4 regions of the Erwinia sp. GW821-FHT03D09 genome follow, and region 3 is predicted to be linked to each of the others. Evidence: predicted binding sites of a transcription regulator. Region 3 holds the regulator's gene; each other region holds the start of a gene.
The links. The regulator LexA, encoded in region 3, represses DNA repair genes until DNA is damaged. The targets are predictions, from matches to a motif close to TNCTGTATGTACATACAGNA.

Region 1 (2,204 bases), on a different contig from region 3:
CCTGTAGTGATAATTTCATCAGTCTGAAAATGGACTGCATGTGGTGCGTATTATTGACATTCGGATAATTTTCCGCAAATCAGCAGGAAAACTACAGTAAAAAATGGCGGGCCAGCAGCGCTGCCGTGAAGGTTTTTTTCAGATAAAAGCCGCGCGGCAGGGTCACAATGGGTTGCCCATGGCGGCCAATACCCTCGGTCAGCGCTTTACTGTTCGCCGCCTTGGGGCGGATTTGCAAAACCTCGCCGTGGCGGGCGGTGATTTGTTCAACCTGACCCAGCACAATCATATCCATCAGCTCTTCCCAGTCGCGTTGTAGCTGTTGTTCCTCTTCACTATTGGGGCTCCAGAGCAGCGGTGCGCCAACGTGGCGCTCTGCCAGTGGAATAGTTCGTTCGCCCTCAACCGGTATCCACAGTACGCGCTCGAGCTTATGTCGCACGTGGCTGTTTTGCCAGGTGACGCCGCTATTACCGGTCAACGGTGCGACACAAACGAAGGTGGTTTCAAGCGGACGCCCGCCAGCATCCACGGGAATCGTTTTTAGCTCTACGCCAATCTCGGCAAAATCCTGCTCCGGCTTACTGCCTGCGCTGGCACCAAGATAACGTTCCAGTAGCATCCCCACCCAGCCCTTGTCTCGTTTAAGATCTCGCGGAATCGGTAAACTTATACGCTGGGCAAGTTCTCCGAGAGTATAACCGGCAAGCGCAGTGGCTCTGGCCACCAGTTCGGTTTCATCACGAGGGGGAGGAACGAGGAAAGGAGCACCTGTCATTGCGATATCCAAATCTGTTTAAAAAACAACCTCTCAGTTCCGGCGTTACACGGCTTAACGCTAATTCTGGGGGTAAGCATAATAATAGCATGATAAATCATGTTTTTTATTGCCCCTATTGAAGGGGGGGGGCCCATACTCAAACAAGTTTTACCCACCTTGTCACCGACAGTGAACAGGATCTTCTACGTAGTTATCCACAGAAAAATGGGATAACTCACATTTAAAAATAATACTGTTTCAATTTACAGCCTTGACGCAGGGGGTTTTGGCAACTTTAGCCCCTTTCATGTGCAACTAATCAACATATTCTGTGGATAAACCATTTGGTGTTCGATCTTTCGCCAGTTGCCAGAAGCCCGTCTGTGACGGCATCATGACAACGTATGATTTAGCGTGAAAACGTCGTTAAAGTTTATGATTAATCTAGGGTTATTTCTTTTTTGTGCGAGGTATTTCCAAACGTTGAACAAAGTTTTCCCCATCTGTTAACTGAGTTCTGCACAAAGCTATCCACAGAAAACGTGAATAAGATCGCTTTTTTGCCCCTGTTTCTGTTTATAACTCGGCCTGGTGGAAGCAGTTATCCAAGATCGACGCCGACTAACAGGCACAAACCAGTGGTTTACCGCCTGTAAGGAGTGTGAAACAATCAGAACATCCAGTTTTAGTTTGAGGTAGTCCGGTGATCGATGATGATGGCTACCGCCCGAATGTTGGTATCGTAATTTGTAACAGGCAGGGACAGGTTGTGTGGGCAAGGCGCTATGGCCAACACTCCTGGCAGTTTCCTCAGGGAGGGATTAATCCTGGCGAGACGGCGGAACAGGCGATGTACCGCGAACTTTTCGAGGAAGTCGGTTTGAGCCGTAAGGATGTTCGCATCCTTGCATCTACCCGTAACTGGTTACGATATAAATTGCCAAAACGTTTGGTGCGTTGGGACACAAAGCCGGTTTGTATCGGCCAAAAACAGAAGTGGTTTCTTCTGCAGCTGTTGTGCAATGACGCGGATATCAATATGCAAACCAGCAGCACGCCGGAGTTTGACGGCTGGCGCTGGGTCAGTTTCTGGTATCCGGTGCGCCAGGTGGTCTCTTTTAAACGCGATGTTTACCGCCGCGTAATGAAAGAGTTTGCCAGCGTGGTTATGCCCCTGCAGGAGAATACCGCGCAGAGAAATACGCAAGGCTTTCGAAGGAAGAGAGGTTAAGCCACGTAGATTATGCTCACACAACTACGCGAAATAGTTGAGAAAGTGGCGGCAGCGCCCCGGCTTACCGAGGCGCTGGATATTCTGGTTAATGAGATTTGTCTGGCCATGGATATCGAGGTTTGCTCGGTTTATCTGGCCGATCATGAACGCCGCTGTTACTACCTGATGGCAACGCGTGGGCTGAAAAAGCCGCGTGGGCGTACTGTCGCC
Region 2 (2,204 bases), on a different contig from region 3:
AGGGTATCAATGGCTTTCAGCACGCGCTGACCTTTCTCTGCATCATCCTTCAGTAACTGCAGTGCCGCTACCCCGAGGAAGGCCGCAAAAATTACCACGCTGATAATCGACGTTGGATTCGCACCGGTCAGATCCGCAAACGGGTTTTTAGGAATAAAGGAAAGCAGCAGCTGCGGGGCGCTCAGATCGGCAACTTTTCCAATATAGTTGTTCTGAATTGCCGTAAGGCGCGCGGTTTCCTGCACGCCCTGCACCAGACCGCTGGCGTTCAGCCCGAACAGCCAGGTCACCAGCACGCCAACTGCCGCTGAAATCGCGGTAGTAAACAGCAGTACGCCAATGGTCAGTACGCTAATTTTTCCCAGCGATGAGGCGTTGTGCAGACGGGCGACGGCGCTGAGGATTGAAGCGAAAACCAACGGCATAATAATCATCTGCAGCAGCTGGACGTAACCGTTACCGACAAGATTGAACCAGCTAACGGATTGTTTAATCACATCGCTGTTTTCGCCATAGATAGTGTGCAGCGCCAGGCCAAACAGCACGCCAACTACCAGGCCAGCCAGGACCTTTTTCGACAGGCTCCAGCCGCGGCGGCCGGTTTTTGCCAGCAGCAGTAACAGGGCGACGAAGGCCACCAGGTTAATAATGAGGGGGAAATTCATTAGGACATTCTCCAAAAGTGACGGCGCGGTGGCGCCGCCGTAGCAGGCGACAGTTAATTTCTGCCGCGCAGAAAGTAGGTCAGTGGCGAAATGGTAACAGTTTGGAATGGTGCAGGTTTATATCCAAAAGGAATTATTTATAACTTTTCGGTGTAATTGACTTATTTATTGCTCGGGTTGCGCATTAATTATTCTGCTGATGCTGTTTTGTACGGTATTTATCACGGAACTGGTCCATCCGACCGCACCAAAATGCTGCATGCCGGGTGGGAAAAACATCGCATAGCCGACCAGCGCCAGGCATAACGTGCGTTCCAGCTGGTTGCCTTTCTGGCTATTGAGCAGCGGTAGCCGAAAGCGCCAGCGGCACGGCCAGAGCAGCGGTACACCCGCGGGCGTGAGCATATCGGCAACAATATGGCTGAGATAGCCCAGTACCATGCCCTGAAATGCATCTGCGGGAATAATCCAGCCCGCGGGGAGTTTCATCTGTAACAGCGCTACGCCACCGGCCACGGCCAGCAGGCTGTGGGTAAACCCCCGATGGCCAAACGCGCGGGCAATGGGCTGTGACAGCCATTTAAGCCGCTGACCGAGCAGCGACTTTGGATGATCGATATCGGGAAGCAGGCAGGTCAGCAGAGCGGCAGGAATAATGTGCCACCAGTCCGCGCTGGCCAGAACCGGTGTCAGTTCGGCGCGCTTGGCAAAAATTGCGCTGGCAATGGCAAAAATGAGATGGCCTTCGGCCGTCATGGGGAATACCTGGCTACATAGCTGTCAATGCATCCAGTATAGGGAATATATACAGTAGAATAAATATGTGACGCTGTAACGAAAGATAAATATTTTTAGCCCGGATTAACATTCAGGCAACGAAGATGCTGACAGCGCCGCTCCGTCAGCTATCCGGGCAATCGAAGTGAATGAGTGTGCCTTTCAGCGACCGAGTAAATGCTGGCCGGTCAGCTCGGTTAACGAAGCAAGTTTAACGTCCGCCAGCGCCCAGCGCGGATCTGCTGCGTACTCTGCATCGGGAACGACAATTGAACGCATGCGTGCGGCTTTAGTGGCGACCATACCGTTGAAGGAGTCTTCGAGCGTAACGCAGTTAAGCGGATCAACGCCCAGACGGGCTGCCGCATCAAGGTAAACCTGCGGGTGTGGTTTGCTGTAGGGAAGGGCTTCTGCAGAGGCAAGGATTTCAAAGTAACTGCGGATGTTGAACATCTCCAGCACCCGCTCAAGCATAAACAGCGGAGAGGCGGAGGCCAGAGCAATTTTTAACCCTGAACGCTGGCAGAGTTGCAGCGCGTGTTCCACACCGGGCAGCAACGGGCGGGTTTCTTCCACCAGATCGAGTGCACGGTCGATTACACGTTTTGTGACCTCCTGCTGCGTCGGGCCGCTCCACGGCAGCGTTTCATACCACATACGTACTACCTGATCGATGCGCAGGCCCAGCGTGTCGGGCAGCTCCTCGCGGCGGCTCAAATCGATGTCAAGCGTACTGAAAATATCCAGCTCTGCCTGTTCCCA
Region 3 (2,204 bases):
GAAGCCTCTTGTTAGCAAAGCGCCGCAAGCATACCAGAAAGCGCTAACAGAATCTGTGGTATTGCAAAATGTGCTACACCCTCTCATTGACGTTAAACTTCCCAAAGGGTTCCCTGATTATGGCAAATAACGCCACCGGATTGACTCGAATTGTAAAAGCAGCGGGCTATTCCTGGAAAGGTATACGTGCTGCCTGGCAACATGAAGCGGCATTCCGCCAGGAAGCCATCGCCGCCATTATCGCCATCCTGATCGCCTGCTGGCTGGATGTTGACGCCGTCACCCGCGTGCTGCTGATCGGCTCTGTGGTGATGGTGATTATCGTCGAAATCCTTAACAGCGCCATTGAGGCGGTAGTAGACCGTATCGGCAGTGAAATTCATCCGCTGGCCGGGCGTGCCAAAGATATGGGCTCCGCCGCCGTATTATTAAGTATAATATTGGCAGTTTTTGTGTGGGCAATGCTCTTGATCGCACATTTGCGATAGGTTTTCCGAAATTCAACAAACTGCTGTTTTTTAGCCAGCTTTGGGTTTTCAACGCGCAAATACCTGTATATACTGACAGTTGACTGTATAAACAACCAGGGGGCGGGATGAAAGCACTAACGGCACGGCAGCAGCAGGTTTACGACCTGATTCGCGACCACATTAACCAGACCGGCATGCCGCCGACGCGGGCAGAAATTGCCTCGCAGCTTGGCTTCCGTTCCCCCAATGCTGCTGAAGAACACCTGAAAGCGCTGGCCAGGAAAGGCGTGATTGAGATCGTTTCCGGTGCATCACGCGGCATTCGTCTGATGATGGAAGAAGCAGAGGGGCTGCCGCTGATTGGCCGCGTTGCCGCCGGTGAGCCGCTGCTGGCCGAGCAGCATATCGAAGGTCACTACTCGGTGGACCCGGAACTGTTCAAACCCAATGCGGACTTCCTGCTGCGCGTTAGCGGCATGTCGATGAAAGATATCGGCATCATGGACGGCGATCTGCTGGCGGTGCACAAAACGGAAGACGTGCGTAATGGCCAGGTTGTTGTGGCGCGTATTGATGACGAAGTTACCGTTAAGCGCCTGAAAAAACAGGGTAACATCGTTCACCTGCTGCCGGAAAACAGCGAGTTTCAGCCGATCGTTGTCGATCTGCGCCAGCAGACGCTGACTATTGAAGGTCTGGCCGTCGGTGTTATCCGCAACGGCAACTGGCTGTAATTCCCTGGTAAACCTGACGCGTTGCCCTCTGCGGCGCGTTTTGCGATCCTTCGTCTCTCCCTGCTTCCGGTTGGAAAATAATGCGACTGCTGACGGTTGCCGATAAAAATCTCTGGCGGCTGGCGCTGCCGATGATCCTCTCCAATATTACCGTGCCACTGCTCGGGCTGGTGGATACCGCCGTTATTGGCCATCTCGATAGCCCGACCTACCTCGGCGGCGTGGCGATTGGCACCACCATTACCAGCTTCCTGTTCATGCTGCTGCTGTTTTTGCGCATGAGCACCACCGGGCTGACCGCACAGGCTTTCGGTGCGAACGACAAGCCCGCACTGGCGCGAGCATTAATGCAGCCGCTGCTGCTGGCGCTGCTGGCAGGTTTCACCTTTATTCTGCTGAAAGCGCCGTTGACTCATCTGGCGCTGGGGCTGACCGGCGGCAGTAAAGACGTGCTGCATCAGGCCGATCTGTTTATGCAGATCCGCTGGCTCAGCGCGCCCGCCACGCTGGCGAACCTGGTTCTGCTCGGCTGGCTGCTTGGCGTGCAGTATGCCCGTGCGCCGGTGATCCTGCTGGTGGTGGGCAACCTGGTGAATATCCTGCTGGATCTGTGGTTTGTTATCGGCCTGAAGTGGGGCGTGCAGGGCGCCGCTGCCGCGACGGCTATCGCTGAATACGTCAGCCTGCTCGTGGGCCTGCTGCTGGTGTGGCGTGCGATGGTGATGCGTGGCCTGTCGCTGCGTCTGCTGCTGAGTGCATGGCGCGGTAATCTGGCCCGCCTGCTGAGGCTGAACCGCGACATTATGCTGCGTTCGCTGCTGTTGCAGGTGTGCTTTGCCTCACTGACGATCTTCGGTGCCCGGCTCGGTAGCGATATTGTTGCCGTCAATGCGGTTCTGCTGATGTTTCTGACCTTCACCGCCTATGCGCTGGATGGTTTCGCCTATGCGGTGGAAGCCTGCTCGGGTGAAGCCTTTGGCGCGGGAAACAGCCGACAGCT
Region 4 (2,204 bases), on a different contig from region 3:
CTTCAGTCGGCAGAGGCAGGATATTACGCTGTATAAGAATGCGGGCGGCGCGCACCCGGACCTGATGGTCAGCCTGCCGGTGATTGATCGTTTAAATCGATAGCCCGTAGCGTAGATAAGGTGTGATTCACCCGGTCGTTATTTTGACAGGCGCTTATCGGGTGAATACCGGCTAATGACCTCCGGGTCTAGTGACGCCCGGGTCGATGCAGGATTTCAGCCAGCATCCCCGGCAGGCAGGCACCAACAATCACCAAAAATCCCATCAATGGCCCCCCAATCAGCAACAGAGCGCAAAATAGTACGGCGTTCATTTCTGTCCTTTCGTTGTTTTTTCTTCTGTCAGGAACGTTAACAGCGTGGCTATGCTGCACCTAAAGTGTCGATTATGCATTGATCGGAATCACAATTTTGCGGTGCCAAAATGTGGCAAGGCTGGCTACTGGTCGATCGCGCCTGAGGGGAATGTTTTGGATTGCAAGGCATGATTAAAAACGAAGAAAGCATAAGAATTGTTTCAGGAGGGATTAGGCAGTGTATGTTATAACAGTTAATATTTATTTATATTTACGCAAAAAAAAAGCCCGCCAAGAGCTTTAATGCGGGCCAACACCAGGGAAATCGATTAATTTTAATGATAGGAGTATTCTTAGTTATTACCAGGCAAAAACGCGTTATTTGAGAGCGAAATCAAAAAAATGTCGAATCACCCTTTTTTGTGTCAAAACTCTTCAGCGATCAACCATTCATCAGCGTTATCAAACATCTCTTCGATAATGCGCATCAGCGTGGCCTTATCGGTTTTACTGGCGTCGCTTTTTACGCCGTTGGCCTGCATCGGTTTTACTTTGACCAGCGCATCAGGAAAAACACGCTGAACGCGTTTTTCCAGCTCGCCGAGTATTAGCTGCTCAGCGTTAGCCAGTCCGGCCACGTTGCGCTTGTCATAAATCAGTTCAACAAACATTTTTGCTTCTGCTCTCTTTGAATTTATCTGTATAAAAATACAGGTATATGCAGGCGGGTTCAAACACTATTTCGCGAACCGACTAGGTGCTCGACCCGCGTGCTGGCTGGCTTCAGTCAAATATACCGCGCTGCGGATACGTTTTCGTCGAATCACTGATTCGCTGGTGACGATCCGAGGGTGGGATGGCCGGAAATCGTCAGTGCTGCATCGCTGCCATTAACACTGAGCTCGGCTTGTGCTCCCAGTGGTAGCGTAACGGTATCGTGACCGTGGCCGAAGTCCAGCCCTGTCACCAGCGGCAGTCCGCTACGCTGTGTAATCAGCTCCCATACGCTGCTGAAATCGTAACCGTTATCGTAGTCAGAAAGCGTGTTGCCGGTAAAACTGCCGGTCACAATGGCTTTTTGCCGCGCCAGAATACCGCTTTCCAACAGCTGTAGCAGCATGCGTTCAACGCGGAAGGGATGCTCATTAACATCCTCGATCACCAGAATTCCGTCGCGGATATTCGGCAACCACGGTGTGCCGATCAGCGAGGCGATCATCGCCAGGTTTCCCCCCCAGAGCGTGCCCGAAGTGCTGAGCTGCTGTGGCGTGGTCTGCCAGCGAAGGGTGAACTGCGCAGAGGTTAGTGCCAGCCAGAAGTTGGCGAGGGTGAAATCAGAGAGCGTTTCCGCACCAAAATTCCCTGCCAGCATGGGGCCGCTAAAGCTCTGCAATCCGGTCTGAGCCAGCAGGGCAAGCTGTATGGCGGTGAAGTCACTGTGCCCGCAGAGTGCGACAGGTTCGCCGCGCAGACGATCCGTCAGGCTCTTATAGTCAAGATTCGGCAGCAGGCGGCTGGCACCATAGCCGCCGCGTACGGCCAGCACAATATCCGGCAGCGTTTCCAGCCGCGCAAGATCGTTAACGTCAGCCAGTCGCTGGCTGTCGCTACCAGCAAAACGCTGTTCGCGCCGGGTGATAATGTCGGTATGGGTCACCCGATGTCCGTCCGTCCGCAGGCGCTCAATACCGCGCAGTGCGGCATCCGGATTGTGACAAAAGCCAGAAGGGGCGATCAGATGAATATTTCGTGGAGACACGGTCATAATACGTACTTATCTCATCCGGATGGTGGTTTTACCGACGATTATCAACAATTTTGACACCCTATGCGGCAATAAAAAGTGTGCTCTGCCGCAGGCCGGTGAAAATTTATACGCCGGTAAGTGAATTATTTTTGTACACTCGC

Region 1: the regulator LexA is predicted to act here: its motif matches at 1,012-1,031, upstream of mutH (DNA mismatch repair endonuclease MutH).
Region 2: the regulator LexA is predicted to act here: its motif matches at 1,441-1,460, upstream of AC07U6_RS00290 (metal-dependent hydrolase).
Region 4: the regulator LexA is predicted to act here: its motif matches at 993-1,012, upstream of AC07U6_RS13300 (DinI-like family protein).

Annotation. Positions count from the first base shown of each region.
Region 1 covers NZ_JBWKUK010000006.1:133,458-135,661, reverse strand. Annotated here, with positions in the region: gene mutH (DNA mismatch repair endonuclease MutH) at 92-778, opposite strand; gene rppH (RNA pyrophosphohydrolase) at 1,464-1,991, shown strand; gene ptsP (phosphoenolpyruvate--protein phosphotransferase) at 2,004-2,204, shown strand, end outside.
Region 2 covers NZ_JBWKUK010000001.1:52,082-54,285, forward strand. Annotated here, with positions in the region: gene AC07U6_RS00285 (L-cystine transporter) at 1-665, opposite strand, end outside; gene AC07U6_RS00290 (metal-dependent hydrolase) at 831-1,421, opposite strand; gene hxpB (hexitol phosphatase HxpB) at 1,605-2,204, opposite strand, start outside.
Region 3 covers NZ_JBWKUK010000007.1:47,354-49,557, forward strand. Annotated here, with positions in the region: gene AC07U6_RS08345 (diacylglycerol kinase) at 120-488, shown strand; gene lexA (transcriptional repressor LexA) at 596-1,204, shown strand; gene dinF (MATE family efflux transporter DinF) at 1,285-2,204, shown strand, end outside.
Region 4 covers NZ_JBWKUK010000011.1:148,387-150,590, reverse strand. Annotated here, with positions in the region: gene AC07U6_RS13310 (ornithine cyclodeaminase family protein) at 1-103, shown strand, start outside; gene AC07U6_RS13305 (hypothetical protein) at 189-314, opposite strand; gene AC07U6_RS13300 (DinI-like family protein) at 722-967, opposite strand; gene ldcA (muramoyltetrapeptide carboxypeptidase) at 1,120-2,061, opposite strand.